Regions from separate parts of the Streptomyces sp. NPDC051218 genome, predicted to be linked through region 3. Evidence: riboswitches for the same ligand, from Rfam matches in the RefSeq annotation. Region 3 holds a riboswitch; each other region holds the start of a gene.

Region 1 (7,825 bases), on a different contig from region 3:
TCACCGCCCACGGTGGCCGCCAGACCCACCCGGTCCACCTGGTCGTGATGGGTGAAGCGGTGCACGTCCTTGGCGGACAGGCGGGGGTAGGGCGCGAAGAAGCGGTAGTACTTCGACTCGTCCGAGACCTGCTCGTAGAAGCTGACCAGGCGGTCCGCGTCCTCGGCAGTGATCGGCCTGATCCGGGCGGTGCCTCCGTCACGCAGGACGACGTCGGCTTCCCAGTGGGAGGGGTATGCGTGCCGGTCCGACGGGGTCTGCATGGGCCCAGAGTACGGGTCGCGGCGGCGCCATGGCCGGGGCAGGCTAGGAGACGTCGAAGGCGGGACGAGGGCCCCGCGGCACGAGGACGTACGGTCGACGGAGGACGGACCATCGGTCGGCACGGTACGGACGATCGGCCGGCGGAGCACTCGCGACGGCATGAGACACTGGTCTAGACAACTGTGAGACATCTGGAAGGGCAGCAACACATGGCTGAGCGCCGCGTCAACGTCGGCTGGGCCGAGGGCCTTCACGCCCGACCCGCCTCCATCTTCGTCCGCGCGGCCACCGCCGCCGGCGTCCCCGTGACGATCGCCAAGGCTGACGGCAACCCCGTGAACGCCGCCTCCATGCTCGCGGTGCTCGGCCTGGGCGCGCAGGGTGGCGAGGAGATCACCCTCGCCTCCGACGCCGAGGGCGCGGACGCCGCTCTCGACCGTCTGGCGAAGCTGGTCGCGGACGGCCTCGAGGAGCTTCCCGAGACCGTCTGATAAAGACTGTTACTCATACGCCGAAGGGCCTGCCCCGAAATAGGGGTGGGCCCTTCAGTGTTTTCTTTCCGCTATTCGGGCAGCAGAAATAATGCCCCGCCCAATAGCACTTCTATGCACTTCTTTGTATACGGCGCCTTTGTTAAAGGCGCAGACCCGCTGTGTTTACGGAAGGTTGCGAACCCCTCACGCCGGAGAGCTGGCGCACGAACCGCGGCCGGTGCGCGGCTGCCGTCCGCTCCGTGTGCTGCGCGGTGAGCGCACGGGCCCGCTCCGCGTCCCCGCGGGCGACCGCGTCGACTATCGCGGCGTGCTCCGCCCAGGCCTCCGCGGGGGCGGCCGACGCCTCGACCACGTACATCCAGGCGATCTTGTGCCGGAGCTGGGTGAGCAGTGCCGTGAGGCCGGGGCTGCCGGACGCCTGGGCGAGCGTCTCGTGGAACCAGCCGCCCAGGGAACGCAGATCCTCGCTCCGGCCGCGCCTCGATCGCTCCTGGCCGAGCCTGACGAGGCCGCGCAGGACCTTCAGGTGCGCCTCCGTGCGGCGCTGTGCGGCGCGGGCCGCGCCCAGCGGCTCCAGGAGCGCGCGGACCTCCAGGAGGTCGGCAGCGTCCTGTTCGGTGGGCTCGGCGACACACGCGCCCGCGTGCCGGCGCGTGACGACGAAGCCCTCGGCCTCCAGGGTGCGCAGGGCCTCACGGACGGGGACGCGGGAGACCCCGTAGCGGCGCGCGAGCAGTTCCTCGGTGAGCCGGCCGCCCCGTTCGTAGACACCGGAGACGATGTCGTCCCGGATGGCCGTGCATACCGAGTGCGCGGGAATGCGCATGACTGACCTCCGCCTTAATCCCCGCGAAACGCGGTCTGTCGACGCCTGTTCGGCGACTCTATTGCAGAGCCGCCGAATTTCCGATGGTCGGCCGAAATCCGGGGATACTTTTGGCCAACGGAGATACGGGAACGGCGAAAGCCCCGGCTCTCGACGAGCCGGGGCTTTCGGTGAATCAGGTGCGCTTCGTGCGACCGCCTTGGATCTCCGGGATCAGACGTTGACGCCGTGCGAGCGGAGGTACGAGACGGGGTCGATGTCCGTGCCGTAGTCCGCGCCGGTGCGGGCCTCGAAGTGGAGGTGCGGGCCGCTGGAGTTGCCGGTGGAGCCGGAGAGGCCGATCTGCTGGCCCGGAGTGACCGCCTGGCCGACCGTGACACCGAGGGACGACATGTGGCCGTACTGGGTGTACGTGCCGTCGTTCATCTTGATGACCACGTTGTTGCCGTAGGCGCCGCCCCAGCCGGCCTCGACGACGGTGCCGGAGCCGACCGCGTGGACCGAGGTGCCGGACGCGGCGTGGAAGTCGACGCCGGTGTGACTGCCGGAGGACCACATGGCGCCACCGGTCTGGTAACCCGTGGAGATGGACGAGCCGGTGATCGGCGACACGTAGCTGTTGAGGCGCTTGCGCTCGGCCTCGCGCGCGGCACGCTCCTTGGCCTCGCGCTCCTTCTTGGCCTTGGCCTTCGCCTCGGCCTCGGCCTTGCGCTTGGCCTCCTCGGCCTTCTTCTTGGCGGCCTCTTCGGCCTTCTTGGCCGCTGCGGCGTCGTCGGCGGCCTGCTGCTGGGCAGCGGCCTGCGCGTCGACGCTCTGGGCGAGCGAGTCGCCCACGGAGATCGCCTGGGTGAGGCCGGTGTGCTGGGGAGTCACCGCGTCGTCGGCGGCGAGCGCCGGAGCGGCCAGGCCTCCGATGACACCGGTGGTGGTGAGGGCGGCGACGCCCGCCACGTTCGCGGTCGTACGCGTGAGGCGGCTCGGGCGACGGTGCTTCCCGGTGGCACGGGTGAACGCCATGAAGCGGCTGATCCTTTCCTTCCTTCTCGCCTACCGGGTTAGCTGACGGGTTCGGAGCAGGAAGGTCTCCTACGAGTCCCTCACCTCACGGCGAGGTTCCCGATTCACCCCAAGGGACATGTGGGTCCCCGGCTCCCCTGGCTCGCGCCGTACGGGGACTCGGCGATGACTGTCCGGTGCCGCGGGCGCGGCGTACTGCATGACGAACAGCCGGACCAGACGCTAAGCGGGTCATCTTTCAAACGACAAACGGATCAGAGCTTTTGTAGCGCACGCCACAGGTCAGACACGTAACCTCCATACTAATTCGGACATATGAGGACCCCAGCAGCGTTTTCCCGCCACTGGGGTCCCGATATGTCCTGACTATCACTCAGTTCAGGCGCACCCCGCACTCACCCCGTGACCACACTCACTTCACCGATGCCGAGCGCCCTGACGGGCTCCTCGATCTGCGACGCGTCTCCCACGAGCACCGTCACCAGACGGTCCACGGGGAAGGCGCTCACCACGGCGGCGGTGGCCTCCACGGTGCCGGTCTCGGCCAACTGGCGGTACAGCTGGGCCTGGAAGTCGTCCGGCAGGTGCTGCTCGACCTGGTCGGCGAGGGTGGCCGCGACGGACGCCGCCATCTCGTACTTGAGCGGGGCGACGCCCACCAGGTTCTGCACGGCGACGTCGCGCTCGGCGTCCGTGAGGCCGTCGGCGGCGAGGGTGCGCAGGACCTTCCACAGGTCGTCGAGGGCCGGGCCGGTGGACTCGGTGTCCACGGAGCCGCTGATGGCGAGCATCGCCGCGCCGCTGCCGTCCGGAGCGGAACGCAGGACCTGGGCGAACGACCGTACGCCGTAGGTGTATCCCTTCTCCTCGCGCAGGACGCGGTCCAGGCGTGAGGTGAGGGTGCCGCCCAGGCAGTACGTGCCGAGCACCTGCGCGGGCCACACGCGGTCGTGCCGGTCCGGGCCCACGCGGCCGATGAGCAACTGCGTCTGGACGGCTCCCGGGCGGTCCACGATGACGACACGTCCGGTGTCGTCCGCGGTCACCGGGGGCACCGGACGCGGCTCGGCGGTGCCACCCGTCCAGGCGCCGATGGTGTCGGCGAGGACGGCGTCCAGGTCGACGCCGGTCAGGTCGCCCACGATCACGGCGGTCGCCGTCGCGGGACGCACGTGCTTCTCGTAGAAGGTGCGCACCGCGGCCGAGTCGATGGCCGTGACCGTCTCCTCGGTGCCCTGGCGGGGGCGCGACATGCGGGAGGTCGCCGGGAAGAGCTGCCGGGACAGCTCCTTGGCGGCGCGGCGCCCCGGGTTCGCGGCCTCGTGCGGGATCTCGTCCAGGCGGTTGCGTACGAGGCGTTCGATCTCGCTGTCCGCGAAGGCGGGAGCACGCAGGGCGTCGGAGAGCAGGCCGAGCGCCTTCGGGAGGCGCGAGAGCGGGACTTCGAGGGAGACACGGACGCCGGGGTGGTCGGCGTGCGCGTCCATGGTGGCGCCGCAGCGGTCGAGTTCGGCGGCGAAGTCCTCGGCGGAGTGCTTGTCGGTGCCTTCGTTGAAGGCCCTCGCCATGATGGTGGCGACGCCGTCCAGGCCCGCGGGCTCTGCTTCGAGCGGGGCTTCGAGGTGGACCTCCACGGCGACGACCTGCTGGCCGGGGCGGTGGCAACGCAGCACGGTGAGGCCGTTGTCCAGGGTGGCGCGCTCGGGCGCGGGGAAGGCCCACGGCCGTGCGGTGCCCGCCTGGGGCTGCGGGTGGAACTGCATCGTTGCGGCCTCGCTCACTTCGCCGCCTCCTCTTCGTCCTCGTCGGTGGCTTCGTCGGCCTCGGGGGCGATGGGCTCGTACACGAGCACCGCGCGGTTGTCGGGGCGCAGGCGGGCAGCCGCGGCCGCCTTGACCTCTTCGGCGGTGACGTCCAGGACGCGCTTGACGGCGGTGAGGGCGAGCTGCGGGTCACCGAACAGGACGGCGTACCGGCACAGTTCGTCCGCGCGGCCGGAGACCGTGGAGAGGCGGTCGAGCCACTCGCGCTCCAGCTGCGCCTGGGCGCGCTCCATCTCCTCGTCGGTGGGGCCCTCTTCCGCGAAGCGGGCGAGTTCCTCGTCGACGGCGGCCTCGATGACCGGGACCTCGACGTCGCCCGACGTCTTCACGTCCAGCCAGCCGAGCGAGGGGGCTCCGGCGAGCCGCAGCAGGCCGAACCCGGCCGCCACGGCGGTGCGGTCGCGGCGCACGAGACGGTTGTAGAGGCGGGACGACTCGCCGCTGCCGAGGACCGTGAGCGCCAGGTCGGCCGCGTCGCACGCGCGCGTGCCGTCCTCCGGGAGGCGGTAGGCGGCCATCAGGGCGCGGGCCGGGACCTCTTCCTCGACGACCTCGCGCAGCTCCTTGCCGATGATGTCGGGCAGCGAGCCGTCACGCGGCGGCTGCTTGCCGTCGTGCGAGGGGATCGACCCGAAGTACTTCTCCACCCAGGCGAGGGTCTGCTCCGGGTCGATGTCGCCGACGACCGACAGGACCGCGTTGTTGGGCGCGTAGTACGTACGGAAGAAGTGCCGCGCGTCCTCAAGCGTCGCCGCGTCCAGGTCGGCCATGGAGCCGATCGGGGTGTGGTGGTAGGGGTGGCCCTCGGGGTACGAGAGGGCGGTCAGCTTCTCGAACGCCGTGCCGTACGGAACGTTGTCGTAGCGCTGGCGGCGCTCGTTCTTGACGACGTCCCGCTGGTTCTCCATGGATTCTTCGTCGAGCGCGGAGAGCAGCGAGCCCATGCGGTCGGCTTCCAGCCACAGGGCCAGCTCGAGCTGGTGTGTGGGCATGGTCTCGAAGTAGTTGGTGCGCTCGAAGCTCGTGGTGCCGTTGAGCGAACCGCCGGCGCCCTGCACCAGCTCGAAGTGGCCGTTGCCCTGCACCTGCTTCGACCCCTGGAACATGAGGTGCTCGAAGAGGTGCGCGAGGCCCGTACGCCCCTTGACCTCGTGGCGCGAGCCGACGTCGTACCAGAGGCAGACCGCGGCGACCGGGGTCAGGTGGTCCTCGGAGAGCACCACGCGCAGGCCGTTGGCCAGCCGGTGCTCGGTCGCTGTCAGGCCGCCGGAGCCGGCCTCGGCTGTGGCCGTGTGACCCATGGGCATGTACGTCCCTTCGATCGCGAAAAGCTGGAAATTCTGCCAGTCCTGCCACTGTATGCAAGCGTGCTGACAACCGGCGAAGTTCCCGCTCCGCGCTCGGCGTAGTCGTGGTCGAAGTCCGGGTCGTGGTCGGCGTTGTCAGTGGGACAGTCCACAATGGTCGGCGTCAGATCCCGTTGATGGTCGGCGTCAGATCTTGTTGATGCCCTGGCAGACACCGAGAAGGAGCCGCAGCAGCGATGGCCCGCCGCAGCACGAAGACCCCGCAGCCCGACGAGTCGTTCGAGGAGAAGATCCTCGACATCGACGTCGTCGACGAGATGCAGGGCTCCTTCCTCGAGTACGCGTATTCGGTCATCTACTCGCGCGCCCTGCCGGACGCCCGCGACGGCATGAAGCCGGTACACCGCCGGATCGTCTACCAGATGAACGAGATGGGCCTGCGCCCCGACCGCGGCTATGTGAAGTGCGCCCGCGTCGTCGGCGAGGTCATGGGTAAGTTGCACCCGCACGGCGACGCCTCGATCTACGACGCCCTGGTGCGCATGGCCCAGCCCTTCTCCATGCGCCTGCCCCTGGTGGACGGCCACGGCAACTTCGGCTCGCTCGGCAACGACGACCCGCCGGCCGCCATGCGGTACACCGAGTGCAAGATGGCCGACGCGACGTCCCTGATGACGGAGTCGATCGACGAGAACACCGTCGACTTCGAATCGAACTACGACGGCCAGGAGCAGGAACCGGTCACCCTGCCGGCGGCCTACCCGAACCTCCTGGTCAACGGCGCTTCGGGCATCGCCGTCGGCATGGCGACGAACATGCCGCCGCACAACCTCGGCGAGGTCATCGCCGCCGCCCGCCACCTGATCAAGCACCCCGGGGCCGACCTGGAGACGCTGATGCGTTTCGTGCCGGGCCCGGACCTGCCCACGGGTGGCCGGATCGTCGGCCTGTCCGGGGTCAAGGACGCGTACGAATCAGGGCGCGGCACCTTCAAGATCCGCGCGACGGTGGCCGTGGAGAATGTGACGGCGCGCCGCAAGGGCCTGGTCGTGACCGAACTGCCCTTCTCCGTAGGCCCCGAGAAGGTCATCTCGAAGATCAAGGACCTGGTCGGCTCGAAGAAGCTGCAGGGCATCGCCGACGTCAAGGACCTCACCGACCGCTCGCACGGCCTGCGCCTCGTCATCGAGATCAAGAACGGCTTCGTCCCGGAGGCCGTCCTGGAGCAGCTGTACAAACTGACGCCGATGGAGGAGTCCTTCGGCATCAACAACGTCGCCCTGGTGGACGGCCAGCCCCTCACGCTCGGCCTCAAGGAGCTCCTCGAGGTCTATCTCGACCACCGCTTCAACGTCGTGCGGCGCAGGAGCGAGTTCCGCCGCGGCAAGAAGCAGGCAAGGCTGCACCTGGTCGAGGGGCTTCTGGTCGCCCTTCTGGACATCGACGAGGTCATCCGCCTCATCCGCTCCAGCGACAACTCCGCGCAGGCCAAGGAGCGCCTGATGGAGCGCTTCTCGCTGAGCGAGATCCAGACGCAGTACATCCTCGACACGCCGCTGCGCCGCCTCACCAAGTTCGACCGTATCGAGCTGGAGTCCGAGCGCGACAAGCTCAACGCCGAGATCGACGAGCTGACCCGCATCCTGGATTCGGACGCGGAGCTGCGCAAGCTGGTCTCCACCGAACTGGCCGCCGTGGCCAAGAAGTTCGGCACGGACCGGCGCACGGTCCTCCTGGAGTCCGCGAGCACCCCGGCGCCCACGGTCTCGCTTCAGGTGGCCGACGACCCGTGCCGCGTGCTCCTCTCCTCGACGGGCCTCCTCGCCCGTACGGCCAACGGTGACCCGCTCGCCGAGAGCGACACCAAGCGCGTCAAGCACGACGTGATCGTCTCCGCCGTCCCGGCGACCGCGCGGGGCGAGGTGGGCGCGGTGACGTCCGAGGGCCGGCTTCTGCGCCTCTCCGTAGTGGATTTGCCGCAGCTCCCGGAGACGCACGCGGCACCGAACCTCTCCGGAGGAGCACCCGTCTCGGAACTGCTCTCCCTGGAGGCGGACGAGAAGCTGATCTGCCTGATGACCCTGGACGAGTCCT
Region 2 (7,825 bases), on a different contig from region 3:
TGCACTCGGTCCGGTCGAGCCGAGCCGCCGGGGCGCCGCGGGTGACGGCGAGCCGCCGGTCATGGACCGTTCGCACGGCTCCCGTTCGCGGGCCCGTCGCCGCTCCCCCGCCAAGCGCTCCGCGCTCTTCACCGTCGCCGTGCCCTCCGCCTGTGTGATGGGCGTCGCGGGTATCGCCGCCGCTTCCGTGGGTGACTTCGGCGGTGACGAGAAGGAGGCGCAGGCGGCATCGGCCCCTGACCCCGCGTCGGTTCAGCCATCGGCCGCCAACAACAAGCTCGACACGCAGTTGGCTAACCTCTCCGCGGACGCCGGTGACTTCGCCGACCGCGCGAGCCGCACCCAGGAGCGCATCGACCTCAAGGCGGAGAAGGTCGCCGCCGAGAAGAAGGCCGCCGAGGAAGCCGCGCGCAAGGAGCGCCTGCGCCCCAAGTTCGCGCTGCCGGTGAAGCAGCACGGCCTGAGCGCGTACTACGGCCAGGCGGGCATCAACTGGATGTCCGCGCACTCCGGCATCGACTTCCCGGTGTCGTACGGCACCGAGGTGCTCGCCGCCACCGACGGCACGGTCTCCACGAAGTGGAACAGCGCCTACGGCAACATGGCGATCGTGACCGCCAAGGACGGCACGGAGACGTGGTACTGCCACCTCTCCACGCACAAGGTCTCCAGCGGCCCCGTCAAGGCGGGCGACCCCATCGCCTTCTCCGGGAACTCCGGCAACTCCACCGGACCGCACCTGCACTTCGAGGTGCGCCCCGGCGGCGGCTCGGCGATCGACCCGCTGCCGTGGCTGCGCAGCCACGGCCTCGACCCGACGTAACTCCGGCCGCCCCCCGCGGGGTTGGGCGTTACAGCTTCTCCACCGGTGCGTACCGCAGCAGGAGCCGCTTCGGCTTCGGGTCTCCGAAGTCCACCGTCGCCTCGGCGTTGGCGCCCGTCCCCTTCACACCGACCACGGTCCCGAGACCGAACTGGTCGTGCGTGACCCGGTCCCCGACGGCCAGCGCGACCACCGGCTTCTCCGACGTACGGCGCGTGGCGAAGCCCTGCGCGCCCCCGGTGCGCGAGCGCGAGGACGACAAGGAGGAGGCGATCGAGGCCGCGGGCCCGGAGGAAGCCGGTGCGCCGACGGAACCCTTCCGCTTCCAGTCCAGGTGAACCTCCGGGATCTCCTCCAGGAAGCGCGAGGGCGGGTTGTACGAGGGCTGTCCCCAGGCGCTGCGCATCGAGGACCGCGTCAGATAGAGCCGCTCACGCGCGCGCGTGATGCCCACGTACGCGAGGCGGCGCTCCTCCTCCAGCTCCTTTACCTGCCCGAGGGCACGCATGTGCGGGAAGACGCCGTCCTCCATGCCGGTCAGGAAGACGACCGGGAACTCGAGGCCCTTGGCGGTGTGCAGCGTCATCAGCGTGATGACTCCGGAGCCGTCGTCCTCCTCGTCCGGGATCTGGTCCGAGTCGGCGACGAGCGCGACCCGCTCCAGGAACTCGGAGAGCGTGCCGGACACGCCTGTGGCCGCGGCCTCCTCGCCCTCGGTCTCCCCTTCGCCTTCCCCCTCGCCTCCAGCAGTGGCCTCGCCGCTGTCCTGCTCGAACTCCAGCGCCACGGCTGCCAGTTCCTGGAGGTTCTCGATGCGTGTCTCGTCCTGCGGGTCGGTCGAGGCCTGCAACTCGGCGAGATACCCGGTGCGTTCGAGCACGGCCTCCAGGACCACCGCGGGGCCCGCGCCGGACTCGACGACGGTCCGCAGCTCCTCCATCAGCACGTTGAACCGCTTGACGGCGTTGGCCGAGCGGGAGGCCATCCCGTACGCCTCGTCGACGCGCTTCAGCGCCTGCGGGAAGGAGATCTTCTCGCGCTGCGAGAGCGCGTCGATCATCGCTTCCGCGCGGTCGCCGATGCCCCTCTTCGGTACGTTCAGAATGCGCCGCAGCGGGACGGAGTCCTCCGGGTTGGCGAGCACCCGCAGATACGCGAGGACGTCCCGGACCTCCTTGCGCTCGTAGAAGCGGACGCCACCGACGACCTTGTAGGGCAGGCCGACACGGATGAAGATCTCTTCGAAGACACGGGACTGCGCGTTCGTCCGGTAGAAGATCGCGACGTCGCCCGCCTTCGCGTCGCCCGCGTCGGTGAGCCGGTCGATCTCGTCGGCGACGAACTGCGCCTCGTCGTGCTCGGTGTCGGCGACGTAACCCGTGATGCCGGCGCCCGCGCCCGCGTTGGTCCACAGGTTCTTGGGGCGGCGGCTTTCGTTGCGCTCGATGACGGCGTTGGCCGCGGTCAGGATCGTCTGCGTGGAGCGGTAGTTCTGCTCCAGGAGGATCGTCGTCGCGTTCGGGTAGTCCTCCTCGAACTGGAGGATGTTGCGGATCGTCGCGCCGCGGAAGGCGTAGATCGACTGGTCCGCGTCACCCACGACACACAGCTCGGCGGGGTCGTCCCCCTCGCCTCCGGAGGGGCCGACCAGCTCGCGCACCAGGGCGTACTGGGCGTGATTGGTGTCCTGGTACTCGTCGACCATCACGTGGCGGAAGCGGCGGCGGTAGTGCTCGGCGACGTCCGGGAACGCGCGGAACATGTGGACCGTCGTCATGATCAGGTCGTCGAAGTCGAGGGCGTTCGCCTCGCGCAGTCGCGACTGGTACATCGCGTACGCCTGGGCGAGCGTCTTCTCGAAGCCGTCGGCGGCCTGCCCGGCGAAGGCCTCCTCGTCGATCAGCTCGTTCTTCAGGTTCGAGATCTTGGCGCTGAAGGACTTCGGCGGGAACTTCTTCGGGTCGATGTCCAGATCGCGGCAGACCAGCGCCATCAGCCGCTTGGAGTCCGCGGCGTCGTAGATCGAGAAGGACGAGGTGAAGCCGAGCTTCTTCGACTCGCGGCGCAGGATGCGGACACACGCGCTGTGGAACGTCGACACCCACATCGCGTTGGCCCGCGGCCCGACGAGCTGCTCGACGCGCTCCTTCATCTCGCCCGCGGCCTTGTTCGTGAACGTGATCGCCAGGATCTGTCCCGGGTGCACGTGCCGCTCGGCCAGGAGATACGCGATGCGGTGCGTCAGGACCCGGGTCTTGCCGGAGCCGGCGCCCGCGACGATGAGCAGCGGGGAGTCCGCGTGCACGACGGCCGCGCGCTGGTTCTCGTTCAGCCCGTCGAGCAGGGCGGCCGGGTCCAGCACGGGGCGGGGGGCGCCGCCGCGGTAGTGCGCGTCCCGGGGCACGGGCGCGTCGAACTTCCCGTCGAACAGATCATGCGGAACGGATTCCGGCGCACTGTCCTCGGGCGGCGGCGGGGGCTCCCCCTCCGAGGCCCGCGAGGGCTGGAGGTCCGCCAGGAAGCTGTCATCAAAGAGGCTGCTCATCGCCTCCCGAGTCTAGGCGGCCCCACTGACAACCCGCCCCGGGTTCCGGTCACGTCACTCCGCTTACGCCCCGCTCGCGGACGGTAACTCTCCGCTTCGGCACGACGTGCGCGCGTCAAGAGCTTCGTAAAGTAACGAAAACGTATCGGGCATATCGAACATCAACCTTCACACGGGCCACACGAGTTGGCTAGCGTGCTCCGCGGGCTGCTCGTACTCCCACCGGCGAACCCCGCCGGGAACGGGTGGCCTCCGCCGAGTTCGATCTCCTCGGAGCCGGGGACCCACGATGAACTTGGGGTGAATCGGTCCCGTACGAAGTACGGGACTGTAGGGCAACCTTCCGGAACCACCCGCCCGAACCCGACAGCTAACCCGGTAGGCGGTCTACGGAAGGAGTCGCCTCCCTTGGCGTCGCACCGCAAGCCGCGGACCCGCATTGCCGGCCTACGCACCGCCCCCGCCCTCGGCATCACGACGGCGGCCCTGACCTCCGTGGCCCTCCTGTCGCAGAGCGCGCAGGCGGCACCGTCCGCGCCCGGGAAGCCCAGCCTCGAAGAGGTGCAGAAGAAGGTCGACGACCTCTACCAGCAGGCGGGTGTGGCCACCCAGAAGTACAACTCGGTCAAGGAGCGCACCGACAAGCAGCGCAAGAAGGTCGACACCCTTCTCGACGATGTGGCCGAGCGCACCGACAAGCTGAACGAGGCCCGCCAGGAGCTGGGCACGTTCGCCGCGGCCCAGTACCGCACCGGCGGGGTCTCCGACACCGCCACGATGATGCTCGCCGAAGACCCGCAGGGGTACTTCGCCCAGAACCACCTGTCGGACCGGCTGACCGCGCGCCAGAAGAAGGCGGTCGACGACTACCAGACGCAGCAGGCCTCGGCGACGAAGCAGCGTACGAAGGCAGCCGAGAGCCTGGAGACGCTGAGCGACTCGCGGGACGAGCTCAAGACGAGCAAGAAGACCGTCCAGAAGAAGCTGGGCCAGGCGCGCACGCTGCTCTCGGATCTGACGGCCGAGGAGAAGGCGCGGCTCGCGGCGATCGAGAAGAAGAAGGAAGAAGAGGCCAAGCGCAAGGCCGCCGAGCTGGCCCGCAAGCAGGAGGCCGAGGCGGAGGCCAAGCGCAAGGCGGCGGAAGAGGCCGCGGCCAAGGAGCGCGAGAAGGACAAGGAGACCCCTGACGCGGGCTCCGGTTCGGACACGGGCTCGGGCACCGGCTCCGGCGCGGGCTCCGGTGACACGGACAGCGGTTACGCGACGAAGGCCGCGAAGGTGATCAACTTCGCCGAGGCCCAGATCGGCAAGCCGTACGTGTGGGGCGCCACAGGCCCCGACTCCTACGACTGCTCCGGGCTCACCCAGGACGCGTGGAAGGCCGCGGGGATCTCCCTGCCGCGTACGACGTGGGACCAGGTGAAGGTCGGCTCGACCGTGAAGACCGCCGATGCCAAGCCGGGTGACCTGGTCTTCTTCTACGACGACATCAGCCACGTGGGGATCTACATCGGCGACGGCAAGATGATCCACGCCCCGAAGCCGGGTGCGAACGTCCGCGTCGAGTCGATCTACTACATGCCGATCCACAGCGTGGTCCGCCCCGCGTAACCGGCACACCCTCGCTCCGTCACACCCTCACGAGAAACGGCCCTCCACGCGCGCGTGGAGGGCCGTTTCTCGTCGGTGGCGTCAGGTCCACAGGACCGCGATGAAGATGTTCACGACGGTCAGCAACCCGACGGCGCCGAACATCCCCTTGTCCACCTTCTCCTCGTCGCGCTTCACGTAGACCAGCGCGAGGATCACGATCAGGACGGCCATCTTGATGCCGATCTTGATGTTGTTGACGGGGTTGTCGTCCGCCTGGTTCAGGCCCACCAGGATCACGCCCGTGACGAGCATCGTGAGCGCGCCGTGCAGCATCGCGGGGCTGAAGCGGGCCGTGCCTTGGCCCATCTGCTTCATCTGGGTGAGGAAGCCGCCCAGGAGGGAGGCGATGCCGATGATGTGCAGGCCGACGAAGAGATGGGTGAGAACGTCCATGGTTCCGGAGCCTAGCCGGGGCCTTATCACCGCCCCGTAGCCAGGTGGGTCCCGAGCACCGCATCGGTCACGCGCCGATGCGAAGGGCGCCGGTCCGGCGGTTCGCACGGTCACGCGTGGCCACTGGACAACGCACTTCCGTCAGTTGCGCACAATCCGTCACTAACCCGTGACGGTCAGGTTTAGCGTCCTTCGTCAGGTGACCGGCTCCCCACCGCCGTCCGGACCAGGGGCGGCAGTCGGCCACCACCGCCGAGAATCCGGCGGCGGCCCGCTCCCCCTGTGCGGGCCGCTGCCGGAACCATAAGGAGCCCTCTACGTGGCAGCGCACCGCAAGCCGAAACAGCGCTCGCTCAGTGGCCATACGGCCCGCACCGCCGCCACCATCGCCCTCGCCGGGGCCGCCACGGCCACCGCCTTCGACGGCACGGGACATGCGGACCCGCGGCTCGGCCCGGCCGAGGTGAAGGCCAAGGTCGACGCGCTCTACCGCGAGGCCGAGGTCGCCACCGAGAAGTACAACGGCGCCAAGGAGAAGGCCGAGAGCGCCGAGAAGTCCCTGAGCGAGCTGCGTGACGAAGCGGCCCGCAAGACGGAGAAGCTCAACTCGGCGCGGGAGGGGCTCGGTTCGATCGCCACCGCGCAGTACCGGAGCGGCGGCATCGACCCGTCCGTCCAGCTCGCGCTCTCCTCCGACCCCGACCAGTACCTCGAACGCGCCGCGCTCGCCGACCGGGCCGACAGCCGCCAGGCCGCGACCGTCGCCGGCGTACAGAAGCAGCTCCAGGAGATCGACCAGCTGCGCACCGAGGCCGACGGCACCCTGACGCATCTCAAGTCCCGCCAGGCGGAGCTGAGCAAGCACAAGAAGACGGTCAACGGAAAGCTCGGCGCGGCCAAGCGGCTCCTGGCGCAGCTCACCGACGACCAGCGGGCGGAGCTCACGGGCGGGGACCGGGCATCCCGCGACGCGGGCCGTGACGGCGCTGCGGGCGCCCCTGACGCCCCCGCCAAGGCCCCCAACTCCCGTGCCTCAGCGGCCGTCTCGTACGCCTACAGCGCGCTCGGCAGCCCGTACGTGTGGGGAGCCACCGGACCCAACGCCTTCGACTGCTCGGGGCTCACTCAGGCCGCCTACCGGTCGGCGGGGGTCGGTCTGCCGCGCACGACATACGCGCAGATCGCCGCGGGCGAACGCATCCCGCGCTCCCAACTCCAGCCAGGCGACCTGGTCTTCTTCTACCAGGGCATCAGCCACGTGGGCCTGTATGTGGGCAATGGCCAGATGATCCACGCCCCGAACCCGAGCGCGCCGGTACGCCTCGCACCGATCAGCCAGATGCCGTTCGCGGGGGCTACGCGGGTGGCGTGAGGAGGGGGGTGGGCAACGGGCAGGGGGACGCAGGTCCGCAGGTACTGTCAGGGCCATGCCCCGCCGTACGCTGCCGCCACCTCCGCCACCCGCCTACCTGCGCACCTGGCCGGACCGCAACGCGCTCCTGCACGACCGCGGCAGGGCGCTGGAGGAACTGCGCAGGCGGATCCTGGGCGTGCACCGCCTCCTGCTGCTCTGGCTGTTCGCGCTCGGCTGCGTCAGCGGCTGGGCACTCCTGACGGTGCCCCTCGAGATGATCGAGGACCAGGATGTGATGGCCGTCGTCATGGTCCCGCTCTGCGCGATCCTGGGTCTGGGAGCCATGGCCCCCTGTGTCTACGGAGTCGTCGCCGGCATCCGCAACGACCGCAAGGCCCGCGAACTCACCGACAGCTGGCTGGCGCTCGACAGCGACCCGGCATCGGACTCCGCGCTGCGCTCCCCCGGCCTCAGCCTCTGCTGGCTCCTCTCGTCCCTCCTCGTGTGCGCGCTCGGCCTGTGGGCGTCCTTCGCGGCCGCCGCCTACGCCGAGCCCGGCCGGGACTCGTACAGCGACGTCGTACTCGGCATGGGAACAGGCCTCATCCTGTGGCTGACGGGCCTCATCGGCATCACCAAGGCGGCGGGCCACTACCGCTGGGCGATACGGAAGTTGGCGCCCGCCCCCGGCCGCTGACGGCGCGCAACGCCGCTAGCCGAACAGGTCAGCCAGCCGGGCACCCGGGGAGCCGGGCAAGGCCGCGCCGCCCCGGCCCTCAGACCAGCCGCCTCGCCGTCGCCCACCGCGTCAGCTCGTGCCGGTTGGACAGCTGGAGCTTGCGCAGGACCGCCGACACATGCGACTCGACCGTCTTCACGGAGATGAACAGCTGCTTGGCGATCTCCTTGTACGCGTACCCACGCGCGATGAGCCGCAGCACCTCGCGCTCGCGCTGCGTGAGGCGGTCCAGGTCCTCGTCGACCGGGGGCGCGTCGGTCGACGCGAAGGCGTCGAGGACGAACCCGGCGAGCCGCGGCGAGAACACCGCGTCCCCGT
Region 3 (7,825 bases):
CTCGTCGCCGCCGTCCGTCTCATCGAGCCCGACCAGGGCCTCGGGTTCGGCACCGGTGCCGACCTGGTGGGTGCGTTCCTGGTGACCTCGGGCCTGATGCTGGTCGTGTACGCAATCAACAAGATCGAGAGCGACGGTCTCGGGTCCGCCGGAACCCTCGGATACGGCGCCCTCGCGCTCGTACTGCTCACCGGATTCGTGCTGCGCCAGGCCAAGGCGGGCACTCCGCTGCTGCCGTTACGGATGTTCCGCTCCCGCTATCTGTCGGGTTCCAACGGAGTCATGTTCCTGTTCGTGGCCGGCCTGTTCGGTTTCCAGTTCCTGCTCGCCCTGTATCTGCAGTCGGTGGCGGGCTACAGCTCGGTCAAGACCGGCATGGCCTACCTGCCGGGCCCCGTCGTCATCGCCGTGATCTCGCTCGGTTGCTCCGCGAAGCTGATCAGCCGCTTCGGTCCGCGAGCCGTGCTGCTCTCCGGCATGGTCTTCACCGCTGTCGCGCTGGCCCTCCTGGGCCGCGTGCCCGTGGATGCTTCCTACGCCGTGGACATCCTGCCGTCGGTGCTCCTGCTGGGTGCCGGCGCAGGCCTCGCGCTCCCGGCCCTCATCGGGCTCGCCATGTCCGGTGCAACCCCGGCCGACTCGGGTCTCGCCTCGGGACTCGTCAACACCACGCAGCAGATCGGCGGGGCCCTCGGTGTGGCGATCCTCGCCGCGCTGGCCGCGTATCGCGCCGACACATTGCTCGGCGAGGGCAAGACCCCCGCCGAAGCCACCACGGGCGGCTACCACGTGTCCTTCGCCGTGGCCGCCGGACTGGAGGTGCTCGGTATCCTCCTTGCCGCCGTGGTCCTGCGCTCCCCGAAGGCCTCGGACGCCGGGGTTTCCGCCGTCGCGGCACCGGCCGGCGCGCCCGTGATGAACGCAGAAGAGCTCACCGTTCCCTCGCCGAACGAGAACTGAACGGCTGGCTCGATACGAACGGCCACCTGCCCTCAAGCCCCTTGCTGGGCAGGGTCCTTGAGGGACGGGCCCTTCGGGTATCGGACGAAGAGGATGCCCTGGACCTCGCCCTGCGGTGCGCTATAGAAGTGCGGAACGTCGGCAGGCCAGTGGGCATGGCCGCCGGGCCCTGCCATCTGTGGTGCGTCCGGCAGGCCGACGACCGCGGTACCGGCGAGCACCATCAGGCTTTCCGAGGTGTGCGGGACGTGCGCGGCCGACTCCTGGGTCGTGCCATCGGCGATGGTGACGCGGAAGACGTCCGTGGCCGCGCCCTCGTCCTCGTACCGCTCCAGGAGTACCGCGGTGACGGCGCTGCCGGAGACTCCGCCCGTGCCCGCCGCGACGCCGGGTGCCGGGTCGTCGAGGACGGCGCTGAGCGGGCGGCCGAGGGCGGTGGTCAGGGCGTAGAGCGTTTCCAGGGTGGGGTTGCGCCGACCCGTCTCGAGTTCCGAGAGCGTGCCCTTGCCGACGCCCGAGCGGCGTGCGAGCTCCGAAAGGGACAGGCCGTCGTCCTGGCGCAGTCGTTTCAGCCTGCGCCCCACCTCGTCGTTCAGACCCATCCGCCGGTTCCGTCCGTTCCTGCGCCCACCGGCGCTTTGACTTGCCGCCACCCGCGTCCTTAGTGTTCCACAAACAGAACGATCTGTTTACGGAACGCTCGCGCCCGTCCCCCACCCCTCTGCACCTCACCCCCTCCGGAAGTGATGCCCCCATGTCCCCGCTCGCCCGCATCCGCGCCGTCGCACCGCCCTCGGCCCTGGCGGCTGGGCTCATCGCGGTCACCGTCGGAGTGACCAGCGCCGCTGCCCTCGTGTTCACCGCTGCGCGGGCAGCAGGTGCGGACGCCCGGGAGGTCTCCTCCTGGATGCTGGCACTCGGCGTCGGGATCGCCGTGACCAGCGTGGGTCTGTCGCTGCGGCACAAGGCCCCGATCCTCACCTCCTGGTCGACGCCCGGCGCCGCGCTCCTCGCCACGAGCCTGAGCGGGGTGTCCATGGGGAAGGCCGTGGGCGCGTTCGTGTTCTGCGGGGTACTGATCATGGTGAGCGGTCTGACGGGATGGTTCGCGCGGATCATGGACCGGATCCCGGTGCCCCTGGCCTCGGCGCTGCTCGGCGGAGTGCTGCTGGAGTTCGGGACGGGGCTCTTCTCCCAGATGGGCGGCAGTTTCGCGATCGCGTTTCCGGTGTTCGTGCTGTATCTCCTCGCGCGTCGGCTCCTGCCCCGTTACGCGGTGCTCATCGCGCTCGGCGGCGGTGTCGTCGCCTCCGTCCTCATCGGCGGCTGGCACCTGGAACGCATCCAACTGTCGCTCGCTCAGCCCGTGTTCACCGCTCCCGAGTTCGACTGGAAAGTACTGATCAGCGTCGGTGTGCCGCTGTTCGTCGTCACCATGGCCTCGCAGAATCTGCCGGGAGTCGCCGTGCTGCGCGGCTCCGGTTACGAGGCACCGATCTCGCCCGTCCTGACGTGGACGGGCGCCGTACAGACGGTGCTCGCGCCGTTCGGAGCGTTCGGCATCAACCTTGCGGCGATGACCGCCGCGATATGCACCGGCGACGGGGCCCACCCCGACCGGCGGCGGCGCTACCTCGCGGCCGCATGGGCAGGGGTCTTCTACCTCTGCGTCGGCCTGCTCGGCGCGACCGTCGCCTCGCTGCTCACCGCGATGCCGCACGCTCTCGTCCTGGCCGTCGCCGGGGTCGGCCTGCTCGCCACCATCGAGGCCTCCCTGGCCACCGCCCTGTCGGACCCCGCGTCCAGGGAGGCGGCCGTCGTCACCTTCCTCGCCACGGCCTCCGGCGTGACGCTGCTCGGCATCGGGTCCGCGTTCTGGGGGCTGCTCGCGGGAGTACTCACCAGCGTCATCGCGTCGGCGGGGCGTCGGCGCCGAGCCACTACATCCGCGCCCGAACCCGACCCCTCGCCCGACCCCTCGCCCGAGTCCGCGCTCGAGCCCGAGCAGACCCCACAGGCGGTCACGGCAACCTCGCGCACGCCCGAGCGAACCTCAGCGTGAACACCGACCACACCGAGGCCGCCTAGCGTCCGTCGGCCACCGCCTCGATGTGCAACCGGCCCTGTCGAAGCCCTGCCTGGCCGGTCGCTCCGAGCCCAACCGTGGGGCCAGGCCGCGCGGGACGCCAACCATGCTGCGCCGGGCGGGAGTTCGGTAGCCGCGTCGACGTGCCACTGGATCGCGGGAAGCGTCACTCCGAGCCCGTACAGCAACGGGACGTGGGCGGCTTCGGGACGCAACTCGATCCGCGTGCTGCCGAACTCAGGCTCCCCGTAACGCGAATAGGCCCGCAGCACTGAGGTCGTCATCGCCTCAGCTCCCCTGCTCGGAATGGCATTGAGCGAGGGCGCTCAGGGCTTCGGAGGAACCTGCATCACACGCCTGATCATGACCGCCCCAGGCCCACCTCAACCTCACAGATAGGGTCGAGCGCATGACATCCGAACGGCCCCATACGCCGGCCATGGCATTCCTGGACTCCCAGGAGATCACCACGACGGACTGCCGCCGGTGCGGAACCCAGGTGTCGGGCGTCAACGGCCGCTACGCGTGCGGGGTGTGCGGGTGGGTCAACAACTGGACCGAGGGCCACAACGAACTACCCAGCGGAGACAGCGACATCTAGCACCGCGCCCGCTTCCGGCCCCAGGTTTCGTTTACGCCCTCGGACGCAAACCCACAACCGGCCTATTTATTGGACCCGTTGACCGCTCTTGGAGACCACATCGCCTGGCTCAGCGACAACGCCGATAGCGAACTCCTCGAAAGCGGACCACCTCGAACTCCTCGCGCGCGTGCCGCAATCGCCCTCCCTGCAAGTGCCAGATACCGAAAGGGTTTTGTTCTGCCGCGCCATCTCTCGGGCTGACGAGGAAGTCATCCTGGCCCGGGACACCACCTTCATCGACCCCACCGATGAACAAAATGCCCCTTTTGCACAGAACATCACCCACACTCCGTGTCCATCTTGCCCGCATAAATTACCTCTACACACCGTTAATGACGCAAATAAAGCCTGTCCCGTATTGCGCAGCCCTAGCACGAAATGGCGCGATCCAAACCGCGCGCGACTCCCCTCCCACCCCTCTCCCATTCAGTGGAATAGGTCACATCGACCGCCCAGGGTCCGAGGGAGACAGATCGGCGCGCTTTCGTTCTCCGCAAAGAAAGTTGGGGCTATTCGATCATTGGAGGAGCGCGGTCCCTCTCGGCGAGGGCGGGACTCTCGCATTCCCTAATTGAATTCCGCCCTTGTTCCGTCCGGCCTTTCTCGCTTAACGTCACCTCAATCCGGATGGAACGCCGAATCCTGCCGCTGTCCGGAAACCCTTCCCATCAATCACTGACGCTCGGCAGGAGCGGGGGACCCAGGTAAGCCGCCGATCCGCATTGCGGAACGGCTAGGGGTGAAGTCGCACGTGCTGTGCGACCGGACATCTCCCGTCCGAACCCGACAGCTCACCTCGTAGGCGACGGAGAGGAATTTCGTCATGCCTGCAAAGGGTAAGCACCGCCGTCCCAAGTCCAGCTCGCTCAGCCGGGGCTTCGCCGCCGCGGGCACGGGTGGGGCCGTGCTCGTACTCCCGGTTCTCGGCGCGACCGCCGCCACCGCCGCGCCGGCTGACGCGGCCGCGAAGCCCGCCGCCGCCCCGAAGACCTACGTCGTCTCCGCGGGCGACACCCTCTCCAAGATCGTCCGCGAGCACTCGCTGAGCGGCGGCTGGAAGAAGCTGTACCAGGACAACCGTGACGCCCTCGGTGGCAACCCGGCCCTGATCCACCCCGGCCTCAAGCTCACCCTCGGCGAGAAGGCCCCCGCCGAGCGAGCGGACCGCTCCGAGCGCAAGGACGCGTCCGCCGCCGAGCCCGCCTCCGCCCCGGCGAAGAAGGCGTACACGAACGACCTCGACGGGTGGATCAAGGAATCGCTCGACATCATGGCCCAGCGCGGCATCCCCGGCTCGTACGAGGGCATCCACCGCAACATCATGCGCGAGTCCTCCGGCAACCCGCTGGCCACCAACAACTGGGACGTCAACGCTGCCGCAGGCACCCCGTCCAAGGGGCTCCTGCAGGTCATCGCGCCCACGTTCGACGCCTACCACGTGCCCGGCACCTCGCTGGACAGCTTCGACCCGGTCGCCAACATCACCGCCGCGTGCAACTACGCGGCCGACCGGTACGGCTCGATCGACAACGTGAACGGCCCGTACTAGGCCGCACGGCCGCGTATCCGGCCCCTCGCCCTTCTTCCGCTCTGAGCCCCGGCCCGCCAGGTGTCCGGGGCTCAGGCCTGCACGATGCGGTGGTGTCAGTCGTCGATGCCCGAGCGTTCCACCCCCGCCACGATCCACCGCTGGAAGAAGAGAAACACCACGAGCAACGGCACGATCGACACGGCGGCCGCGATGAAGAGTTCGTGCAGTCTGATCACCTGCGATGTGGTGAACGACGACAGAGCCACCTGCACCGTCCACGCGTCACGGTCCTGGCCGATGACCAGCGGCCACAGGAACGAGTTCCACGCGCCGATGAAGACGATCGTGCCCACCGCCGCGAACACCGGCCTGGAGTTGGGCACGACCACCCGCCAGTACGTGCGCCAGTAACCGAGCCCGTCGACACGCGCCGCGTCCTCCAACTCCCGTGGGAATCCGAGGAAGTACTGCCGGAAGATGAAGCACGCGAACGCGGAGAACAGGGTCGGGACGATCAGACCGCGCAGCGTCGACACCCAGCCGAGCGAGGACACCAGGACGAACGTCGGCACGAAGGTGACGGAGGCCGGGACCATCAGGGTGCCGAGGATCGCGTAGAACACCTTGTTCGCGTGGCGGTACGGGATGCGGGCCAGGCCGTAGCCGGCGAGTGAGGCCAGCAGCAGCGTGCCGAGCGTCGTCGCGACCGCGATGAGCGAGGAGTTGAGCAGAGAGCGGGCGAACGGTACCGACGTGTCGTCGAAGAGTTCCTCGATGTTTCCCCACCGCAGTGTGGAGGGGAAGAAGGTCCACTCGGGCGATGTGATGTCGCTCTCGGACGAGAGGCCGTTGCGCACGAGGAGGTAGAAGGGGATCAGGAACAGCAACGCCAGCGCGATGAGCAGCGAGAGCCGCAGCGCGCGTCCCGCCCTGACCCTCGCGTCGTTCCTCGAGTGGTCTCTCATTCCGCCTCCTTCCTGCCGAGCCCGAACCACTTCGCCTGACCTACCGTCACCACCGCGATGATCAGGGCCAGGAGGACGGCGCCCGCGCTGCCGAGGCCGAGGTTCTGCCCCTGTCCCAGCGCCGTGTAGTAGAGGTAGACGAGTGGCGGTCTGGCGTAGGGCGGGTAGCCGCGCGAGTCCGAGAGCAGGTTGTAGAACTCGTCGAACGCCTGGAAGGCGTTGATGACCAGGAGCAGCACCACCGCTACGGACGTGGCCCGCAGCTGCGGGAACGTGATGTGACGGAAGACCTGCCAGCCCGGTCGCGCCCCGTCCACGGCCGCCGCCTCGTAGAGGGTGGGGCTGATGCGCTGGAGCCCGGCGAGGAAGAGCACCATGTAGAAGCCCGCCTGGAGCCAGAGCCGTACGGTGACGATGACGGCCCAGTACCAGGGTGGGTCGGTGGTCGAGAGCCAGGCGATCTGGTCGCCGCCGAACCAGCCGAGGACGGTGTTGGCGAGCCCGAACCGTACGCCGTTGAAGATCGACATCTTCCAGATGAGCGCGGCCACCACGTAGGAGCAGGCGGCGGGCAGGAAGAAGACCGAACGGAAGAACGCCTGGGCGCGGCGCTGCCGGTGGACCATGAGGGCGAGCGCGAGCGAGAGCGCGTAGGTCGCGGGCACGATGAAGAGCGAGAAGACGAGGAAGGTCCACAGGCTGTCGGTGAACGCCTCGTTCCGCAGCATGTCGGTGTAGTTGCCAAGTCCGACGAAGTCGTCCGGGGTGACGGTGTTGTGGGCGTCGAAGAAGCTGAGGTAGACGCTCCAGCCGAGCGGGATGTACGTGAAGACGCCGAGGCCCAGCAGGAAGGGCCCGACGAACACCCAGAACCAGAGGGTGCGGTTCTGGTGGCCCCACAACTTCCTTCGCCCTGTTGCCTTTTGCTCGCGAGGGGCTGCTGTTGTCACGACTTCTTCTTCACCCGGCCGAGCTCGTCGGACACCTTGCGCACGACCTTCTTGAGTTCGCCGTCGGGGCTCGCGCCGTCCTTGATGATGCGGCTCAGGGCGTCCTGGTACGCGCTCCTGCTGGCCGGGGTCCACAGGAGGGGTTCGGCGTGGCCGTGATCCGTGGTGTAGCGGACGGCGTCGGCCGCCGCGCCCTTGCTGAGCTTCTCGGCCTTCTTCGCCAGGGACATGCGGGCCGGGATGTGGAATCCGTACGAGAGGGCGAAGTCCTCCTGCCGGTCGGTGCTGTCGATCCACAGCCACTTGAGGAAGTCCTTGCCGGCCTTCTGGTGCTTGCTGCGGGCGCTGACCGCGGCGGCGTACGCCCCGACCGGCACCGACGGCTTGCCCGCAGGACCGTCCTTCGGGAACGGCAGGACACCGAAGTCGTCGCCCAGTTCCTTCTGCACGGTGGGCAGCGCCCACAGGCCCGACCACTGCATGGCGGTCAGTCCCTGGACGAACGCCGACGGGTCGGACCAGTCGGCGGGCGCGCCCAGGAGCAGCGACTTGTCGGCGTACAACCGGTGGACCTTGCCGAGGGCGCGGGCTGCTGCCGGGTCGTCGAAGCCGACCTTGCCGTCGGCGGTGACGAGTTCGAGGCCTGCCGCGTAGAGGGGCGTGCCGCCCAGGACTCCGGCGCCTCCGTCG
Region 4 (7,825 bases), on a different contig from region 3:
CGCGTGGCAGGCCCTGCACGGCGCCGACGAGGTCCTGTGCGCCGACGCCGAGCACCCTCAGCTGCCGTATCTGCGTGAGGCGGGCGTACGGGTGGAGCAGGCGTCGCCCTCGGCCCAGGACTTGGTGGACGCCTGCGCCGGCGATCGCACGGTCATCGTCATCGCCACGGCCGACGGAGACAGCGCCCTGACGGACGGCCTGGCGAGGCTCGCGGGCTCGGGCCGCGTCGCGATGCCCGACCTGGAGCTGCTCCCGGCGTCCTACGACCTGCCGGGCGCGCGGCTTCTGGACCTCGTCCAGGTCATGGACCAGATCCGCGTCGAGTGCCCGTGGTCGTCCCAGCAGACGCACAAGGGCCTGGCGAAGTACGCGATCGAGGAGGCGTACGAACTGGTCGAGGCGATCGAGGAGGGCGACAGGGACGAGCTGCGGGAGGAACTCGGCGACGTCCTGCTCCAGGTGGTCTTCCACGCCCGCATCGCGGAGGAGGACGACGAGTCCCCCTTCTCCGTGGACGACGTGGCGGGCACGATCGTGGAGAAGCTGATCCACCGCCACCCGCACGTGTTCGGCGACGACTCGGCGGACACCCCGGAGGACGTGAAGGCGCACTGGCTCCGCACGAAGGCCGAGGAGAAGCAGCGCTCGTCGGTCACGGAGGGAATCCCCCTGGGCCAGCCGGGCCTGGCACTGGCGTCGAAGCTGGCCTCTCGGGTACGGACGGCGGGCCTTGAGGTCCCCTTCCCCTCAGGGGAAGGCATCGGCTACGAACTCCTCGCGCTCGCCCTGCGCGCGGAGGCGGAGGGCGTGGACCCGGAGGCAGCGCTGCGGGCGGCGGCACGGGCTTACCGGGATGCGGTGCTGGCGGCGGAGGGCGGCCACGAGGCACAGGGGAGTACCAGCCCGTCCGGCGTTTGAGGACGAACTCGGCGGAGCCGGTGATGAGGGCCACGAGGACCCCGGGGCCGGAACCCGCCACCGGACGCCGGGATAACGTCGACCCCATGCAAGACCAGCCGCCCGCCCCCGCAGGAGACACCCCCGCAGCCTGCCCCGCAGGGGCGCACACCCCCGTGCCCGAGGCCCAGGGGCCCGTCGCACCAGAACTCTTCACATGGGAGTTCGCCACCGACCCCTACCCCGCCTACGCCTGGCTCCGCGAGAACGCGCCTGTGCACAGGACCAGGCTGCCCAGTGGTGTGGAGGCCTGGCTGGTCACCCGGTACGGGGATGCCAAGCGGGCGCTCGCCGACGCGCGGCTCAGCAAGAATCCCGCCCATCACGGCGAGCCCTCGGACGCGAAGAGCAAGACCGGCATCCCCGGCGAGCGCAGTGCGAACCTCATGACGCATCTGCTCAACATCGACCCGCCGGACCACACCCGCCTGCGCCGCCTCGTCTCCAAGGCCTTCACGCCCCGCCGCGTCGCCGAGTTCGCGCCGCGCGTGCAGGAGCTGACCGACCAGCTCATCGACCAGTTCGTGGAGAAGGGGGAAGCCGACCTCATCCACGACTTCGCCTTCCCGCTCCCCATCTACGCGATCTGCGACCTGCTCGGCGTGCCCCGCGAGGACCAGGACGACTTCCGCGACTGGGCGGGGATGATGATCCGCCACGGGGGAGGGCCGAGGGGCGGGGTGGCCCGCTCCGTGAAGAAGATGCGCGGCTATCTCGCCGAGCTGATCCACCGCAAGCGCCTCGAACCGGGCGACGACCTCATCTCCGGACTCATCCGCGCCTCCGACCATGGCGAGCACCTCACGGAGAACGAGGCAGCCGCGATGGCGTTCATCCTTCTCTTCGCCGGGTTCGAGACCACCGTCAACCTCATCGGGAACGGCACCTACGCCCTCCTCACCCACCCCGAGCAGCGCGAGCGCCTCCAGGACTCCCTCAGGGACGGCGACACCGGGCTCCTGGAGACCGGCCTCGAAGAGCTCCTCCGCTTCGACGGTCCCGTCGAACTCGCCACGTGGCGGTTCGCCACCGAGCCGCTGACGATCGGCGGGGAGGACATCGCCGCCGGCGACCCCGTCCTGGTCGTCCTCGCCGCCGCCGACCGCGACCCCGAGCGATTCGCTCAGCCGGACACGCTGGACCTCTCCCGCCGCGACAACCAACACCTCGGCTACGGCCATGGCATTCATTACTGTCTCGGCGCGCCCCTCGCCAGGCTCGAGGGTCAGGCCGCGCTCGCGACGCTCCTGCGCCGCCTCCCTGACCTGCGCCTTGCGGCAGAACCTGGTGATTTGAGGTGGCGCGGCGGGCTCATCATGCGCGGACTGCGCACGCTGCCCGTGGAGTTCACACCCGCACAGAAGAGCAAAGATTCGGCACCTGGAACGACGTTTAGCTGACGAACCGTCAGGACTGTGACTTTCACGTGATCTCCGCTGCATCGACTTGTGACAAGCGTTCGACTGCCGCTACGTTCACCGACGACTCGGCATCCCGTGCCGCAGTCGTCGCTCCAGTCACGCGAAAGGCAACCGCATGCTCTCCGGCAATGGTCGTCACCGACGCCCCCGCCAGGCCCCGGCCCTGATCGTCGCGGCAGGAGTCGCAGGATCGGCCATCGCCATCCCGCTGCTCGGAGCCACCAGCGCGAGCGCGGCGGACACCGCCACGTGGGACAAGCTCGCGGAGTGCGAGAGCGGCGCGTCCTGGAGCGCGGACGCGGGCAACGGTTACTACGGAGGGCTCCAGCTCTCCCAGCAGACCTGGGAGGACTACGGCGGCCTCGACTTCGCGCCGAGCGCCGACCAGGCCAGCCGCTCGCAGCAGATATCCGTCGCCGAGAAGGTCCTCGACGACCAGGGGCCCGAGGCCTGGCCGAGCTGCGCGCCGATCGCCGGCCTCACCCAGGACGGTGCGGCCGCCGACGTCGACCCGGGTGCCCCGATCACGACGATCCCCGCGGACCCCTCTGACCCCTCCGGCTCCGACTACTCTGACGGGTCGTCGGAATCGCCGGAGTCGTCGAAGCCGTCGGACACGAAGGACTCCGGCGATTCGCCCGAGCCGAGTACGTCACCGAGCGGGTCGGCCGACTCCTCGGACAGCGCCGAGCCGTCCGAGAAGCCCGCCGCCGACGACGCGTCACGAGACAAGAATCACGACGAAGACGGCAAGGCGGATAACTCGCCCGAGTCGGGACACACGGACAAGTCCGGCCCCGACGATGAGACTTCGCCCGCCCCCACCCCCTCCACCGGCGAGGGCGAAGGCCGCCACCGCGGCGACAGCGCGGACGACAAGCCGTCCGCCGACGCCCCTCGCGAGGGCTCGGGCCGGCACGCCTCCCGTGGCGACGAGCGCAAGGAGGACGGCTCCGAGGGGACGTACACGGTCCGCTCCGGAGACAACCTCTGGACCATCGCCGACGAGCACGACGTGCAGGGCGGGTGGGCCGGTCTGTACGCCGAGAACGAGCAGTCGGTCGGCTCCGACCCCGATCTCATCCTGCCCGGTCAGAGCCTCGATTTGGGCGAAAAGTAGGGGTAGTTGGCGAGTCGCTTTGCGCTCGTTGTCCCAATTGGCGCAAGTGAGACATGGGTCTCAGAAGCCCTGATCGTCTTTGAAATTCCGGCGATCGCATGACTACGGTCGTGACCGCTCGCCACAGCGGGCCCCGCCGGTCGGTACGCCGAGTCCTGCCAACGGCCGTTCGGGAACAGTCGTCGCGTCATGCGCCGTAGGCAGGAGCGGGGGACCCAAGGTTTGCGCCGGGCCCGGCCGTTGAACGCCTCGCGAGAGCGAGGCGGGCAGACGGACGGGAACGGCTAGGGGTTAAGTCGCACTCAGGAAGTGCGGCCGGGCAACTTCATCGGCCCGAACCCGACAGCTCACCTCGCAGGCGTCGGTGAGGGGATCACTCATGCTGTTTTCCAGCAAGGGCAAGCACCGCCGCGCGTCCAAGGCCACTCGCGTCGCCACGCTCGCCGGTGTCACCGGCGTCGCCGTCGCCGCCCCGCTGATGGCGGCCGGCTCGGCCTCCGCCGCGACCAACTCCGAGTGGGACGCCGTCGCCCAGTGCGAGTCCGGCGGCAACTGGTCCATCAACACCGGCAACGGCTACACGGGCGGCCTGCAGTTCTCGTCGTCCACCTGGTCCGCGTACGGCGGCACGAAGTACGCGCCCACCGCCGACAAGGCCTCCAAGGCCCAGCAGATCGAGATCGGCGAGAAGGTCCTCGCGGGCCAGGGCAAGGGTGCCTGGCCGAGCTGCGGCGTCGGCCTCTCCAGCGCCTCCAACGAGGGTGGCGGTGCGCAGGAGAGCGCCCCGCAGCAGACCCAGGAGCAGCCCAAGAGCCAGCCCACGCCGCAGACCGAGCAGCCGCAGCAGGCCGCTCCCAAGGCCGAGGCTCCGAAGACCGAGTCCAAGAAGACCGTCGAGACCCCGACCGGCGAGACGGTCAAGAAGGGCGACGGCGAGTACAAGGTCAAGAAGGGTGACACCCTCTCCAAGATCGCCGATGCCAAGGACGTCAAGGGCGGCTGGCACAAGGTGTACAAGCTCAACGGCGACATCATCGACAACGCCGACATGATCTACCCGGGCCAGCAGCTCCACCTCAGCTAGGCAGTAGCCGCTGTTCCCGGCCCCGCCCCCACGGGTCCACCCCGCCCCGGTGCGCGTATCCCCCGTACGCACCGGGGCGGGGTATGTTTGTTCCGTTCGTAAACATTTCGCTCTCGGTTTGTCCACAGGACGGTCGCTCGGCTGGCTGTTGCCCGGGAGCCGGTTAGGCTCGTGTCCGCGAGGCCAACGCCTCGCGTACCCGCGTCACATCCCAGAAGGAGATGCTCGTGCCGTCCATCGACGTCGTCGTAGCCCGGGAAATCCTGGACTCCCGAGGCAACCCCACGGTCGAGGTCGAGGTCGGCCTCGACGACGGCAGCACGGGTCGTGCCGCCGTTCCGTCCGGTGCGTCCACCGGTGCTTTCGAGGCCATCGAACTCCGTGACGGTGACCCCAACCGTTACCAGGGCAAGGGCGTGGAGAAGGCCGTCCTCGCCGTCATCGAGCAGATCGGCCCGGAGCTCGTCGGGTACGACGCCACCGAGCAGCGCCTGATCGACCAGGCGATGTTCGACCTCGACGCCACCGACAACAAGGGCTCGCTCGGCGCCAACGCCATCCTCGGCGTCTCGCTCGCCGTCGCGCACGCCGCGTCGGAGGCCTCCGACCTGCCGCTGTTCCGCTACCTCGGCGGCCCGAACGCGCACCTGCTGCCCGTTCCGATGATGAACATCCTGAACGGCGGGTCGCACGCCGACTCGAACGTCGACATCCAGGAGTTCATGATCGCGCCGATCGGCGCCGAGTCGTTCTCCGAGGCCCTGCGCTGGGGCACCGAGGTCTACCACACGCTGAAGAAGGTCCTGAAGGACAAGGGGCTTTCGACCGGTCTCGGCGACGAGGGCGGCTTCGCCCCGAACCTGGACTCCAACCGCGCCGCGCTCGACCTCATCCTCGAGGCCATCAAGCAGGCCGGTTACGTCCCCGGCGAGCAGATCGCGCTCGCGCTCGACGTCGCCGCGTCCGAGTTCTACAAGGACGGCTCGTACGCCTTCGAGGGCAAGTCCCGCTCGGCCGCCGAGATGACCGAGTACTACGAGGAGCTCGTCTCCTCGTACCCCCTCGTCTCCATCGAGGACCCGCTGTTCGAGGACGACTGGGCCGGCTGGAACGTCATCACCGAGAAGCTCGGCGACAAGGTGCAGCTCGTCGGCGACGACCTGTTCGTCACCAACCCCGAGCGCCTGGCCCGTGGCATCGAGGAGAAGTCGGCCAACGCCCTCCTGGTGAAGGTCAACCAGATCGGCTCGCTGACCGAGACCCTCGACGCCGTCGAGATGGCGCAGCGCAGCGGCTTCAAGTGCATGATGTCGCACCGCTCCGGCGAGACCGAGGACGTCACCATCGCCGACCTCGCCGTCGCCACCAACTGCGGCCAGATCAAGACCGGCGCCCCGGCCCGCTCCGAGCGCGTCGCCAAGTACAACCAGCTGCTCCGCATCGAGGAGATCCTGGACGACGCGGCGGTCTACGCCGGCCGTTCCGCGTTCCCCCGCTTCAAGGGCTGAGCTCAGCTGCCCTGAGTAGTTACCTACGTCCCCGTACTCGGTCCCGTACCGTGTGCGGGGACGTACGTACGTATCGGGGAGGCGGCACACATGGCCGTGAAGGACCGCGACCGGTTCTCCACCGCGACCAGACTGCGGCTGCTCGGCGAGCAGACCGCGGAGCGTGTCTACCGCTCGCAGACCAAGCGCCAGGCGCGCCGCTCCCGGCTCACGGGACGCGCCGCGCTCCTGGCGCTCGTGCTCTGCTCGCTGGTCGTCGCGCTCGCCTACCCGATAAGGCAGTACGTCTCCCAGCGCGCCGAGATCGCCGACCAGCGCAAGGAGCAGGCCGAGCGCCGCGAGAACGTCGAGAAGCTGCGGGACGAGAAGGCCCGCTGGCGGGACGACGCGTACGCGGAGCAGCGCATCCGGGACCGGCTGCACTACGTGATGCCGGGCGAGACCGGCTACACGGTGATCGACCCCGAGGCGGCGCAGAAGCAGCGCACCGACCAGGGGGCCGCCGCCAGGCCTTGGTACTCGAACGTCTGGGACGGCGTCGACAAGGCGGACCGCCCGGCCGACGACGGCTGAGCCCCACAGAACTTCTACGGAACCGATCGAAAGACAGGCATGGAAACGCCCCCCCGTCACCCGGCCACCGCCCCTCACGGACAGCGCTCCGCGCCGGCCCCTTCTGGTCCGCCGACCACCCCGCGCACCGAGCCCACCGACGCCGACGTCGAGGCCTTCAAGCAGCAGCTCGGCCGTCCGCCGCGCGGCCTGCGGGCCATCGCCCACCGCTGCCCGTGCGGGCAGCCGGACGTCGTCGAGACGGCGCCGCGCCTGCCGGACGGTACGCCGTTCCCGACGACGTACTACCTGACGTGCCCGCGGGCCGCGTCCGCGATCGGCACCCTTGAGGCCAACGGCGTCATGAAGGAGATGTCGGAGCGGCTGAAGACGGACCCCGATCTCGCCGCCGCGTACCGCAAGGCGCACGAGGACTACATCGCGCGCCGTGACGCCATCGAGGTCCTGGAGGGCTTCCCCAGCGCGGGTGGCATGCCGGACCGCGTGAAGTGCCTGCACGTCCTGGTCGGCCACTCCCTGGCCGCGGGCCCCGGCGTGAACCCCCTGGGCGACGAGGCGATCGCGATGCTGCCGCAGTGGTGGGCCAAGGGGCCGTGCGTCACGCCGTGCGCCGAGCAGGAGCCCGCCACGTGACCCGCGTCGCCGCGATCGACTGCGGTACGAACTCCATCCGCCTCCTTGTGGCGGACGCCGACCCGCGGACCGGTGAACTGGTCGACCTGGACCGCCGGATGACGATCGTGCGCCTGGGCCAGGGCGTGGACAAGACGGGCCGCCTGGCCCCCGAGGCCCTGGAGCGGACCTTCGCGGCGTGCCGCGAGTACGCCGAGGTCATCAAGGCGCACGGCGCCGAGCGCCTCCGCTTCGTGGCGACCTCCGCGTCCCGCGACGCCGAGAACCGCGCCGACTTCGTACGCGGGGTCCTGGACATCCTCGGCGTCGAGCCGGAGGTCATCAGCGGTGACCAGGAGGCCGAGTTCTCCTTCACGGGGGCGACGAAGGAGCTCGCGGGAAGCGACCACCTCGCCAAGCCCTACCTCGTCGTCGACATCGGCGGCGGCTCCACGGAGTTCGTGGTCGGCGACGACCACGTCCGTGCCGCCCGCTCCGTCGACGTCGGCTGCGTGCGCCTGACGGAACGGCACATCCGCAGCGACCCGC

The links. A riboswitch is a leader RNA that binds a small molecule or an ion and turns the genes downstream of it on or off. The one in region 3 is predicted to bind cyclic di-AMP.
Positions count from the first base shown of each region.
Region 1: it holds a riboswitch for cyclic di-AMP, as region 3 does, so the genes downstream of both, ACIBCK_RS13150 (M23 family metallopeptidase) here and ACIBCK_RS10535 (transglycosylase SLT domain-containing protein) in region 3, are expected to answer to the same signal.
Region 2: it holds a riboswitch for cyclic di-AMP, as region 3 does, so the genes downstream of both, ACIBCK_RS26950 (NlpC/P60 family protein) here and ACIBCK_RS10535 (transglycosylase SLT domain-containing protein) in region 3, are expected to answer to the same signal.
Region 4: it holds a riboswitch for cyclic di-AMP, as region 3 does, so the genes downstream of both, ACIBCK_RS14085 (transglycosylase family protein) here and ACIBCK_RS10535 (transglycosylase SLT domain-containing protein) in region 3, are expected to answer to the same signal.

Region 1 covers NZ_JBITEU010000003.1:486,573-494,397, forward strand. Annotated here, with positions in the region: gene ACIBCK_RS13135 (GNAT family N-acetyltransferase) at 1-263, opposite strand, end outside; gene ACIBCK_RS13140 (HPr family phosphocarrier protein) at 474-755, shown strand; gene ACIBCK_RS13145 (GntR family transcriptional regulator) at 898-1,584, opposite strand; gene ACIBCK_RS13150 (M23 family metallopeptidase) at 1,798-2,601, opposite strand; cyclic di-AMP (ydaO/yuaA leader) riboswitch at 2,614-2,776, opposite strand; gene ACIBCK_RS13155 (pitrilysin family protein) at 2,997-4,382, opposite strand; gene ACIBCK_RS13160 (M16 family metallopeptidase) at 4,379-5,725, opposite strand; gene ACIBCK_RS13165 (DNA topoisomerase (ATP-hydrolyzing) subunit A) at 5,968-7,825, shown strand, end outside.
Region 2 covers NZ_JBITEU010000009.1:248,262-256,086, reverse strand. Annotated here, with positions in the region: gene ACIBCK_RS26960 (peptidoglycan DD-metalloendopeptidase family protein) at 1-823, shown strand, start outside; gene pcrA (DNA helicase PcrA) at 852-3,368, opposite strand; cyclic di-AMP (ydaO/yuaA leader) riboswitch at 3,612-3,769, shown strand; gene ACIBCK_RS26950 (NlpC/P60 family protein) at 3,777-4,979, shown strand; gene ACIBCK_RS26945 (hypothetical protein) at 5,061-5,414, opposite strand; gene ACIBCK_RS26940 (NlpC/P60 family protein) at 5,734-6,786, shown strand; gene ACIBCK_RS26935 (hypothetical protein) at 6,842-7,465, shown strand; gene ACIBCK_RS26930 (LuxR C-terminal-related transcriptional regulator) at 7,545-7,825, opposite strand, start outside.
Region 3 covers NZ_JBITEU010000002.1:906,281-914,105, reverse strand. Annotated here, with positions in the region: gene ACIBCK_RS10555 (MFS transporter) at 1-960, shown strand, start outside; gene ACIBCK_RS10550 (helix-turn-helix domain-containing protein) at 993-1,562, opposite strand; gene ACIBCK_RS10545 (benzoate/H(+) symporter BenE family transporter) at 1,715-3,022, shown strand; gene ACIBCK_RS10540 (hypothetical protein) at 3,456-3,647, shown strand; cyclic di-AMP (ydaO/yuaA leader) riboswitch at 4,353-4,507, shown strand; gene ACIBCK_RS10535 (transglycosylase SLT domain-containing protein) at 4,513-5,238, shown strand; gene ACIBCK_RS10530 (carbohydrate ABC transporter permease) at 5,334-6,185, opposite strand; gene ACIBCK_RS10525 (carbohydrate ABC transporter permease) at 6,182-7,135, opposite strand; gene ACIBCK_RS10520 (ABC transporter substrate-binding protein) at 7,132-7,825, opposite strand, start outside.
Region 4 covers NZ_JBITEU010000004.1:105,664-113,488, reverse strand. Annotated here, with positions in the region: gene ACIBCK_RS14100 (nucleoside triphosphate pyrophosphohydrolase) at 1-919, shown strand, start outside; gene ACIBCK_RS14095 (cytochrome P450) at 1,006-2,358, shown strand; gene ACIBCK_RS14090 (transglycosylase family protein) at 2,495-3,499, shown strand; cyclic di-AMP (ydaO/yuaA leader) riboswitch at 3,682-3,875, shown strand; gene ACIBCK_RS14085 (transglycosylase family protein) at 3,879-4,583, shown strand; gene eno (phosphopyruvate hydratase) at 4,811-6,091, shown strand; gene ACIBCK_RS14075 (septum formation initiator family protein) at 6,182-6,664, shown strand; gene ACIBCK_RS14070 (DUF501 domain-containing protein) at 6,704-7,297, shown strand; gene ACIBCK_RS14065 (exopolyphosphatase) at 7,294-7,825, shown strand, end outside.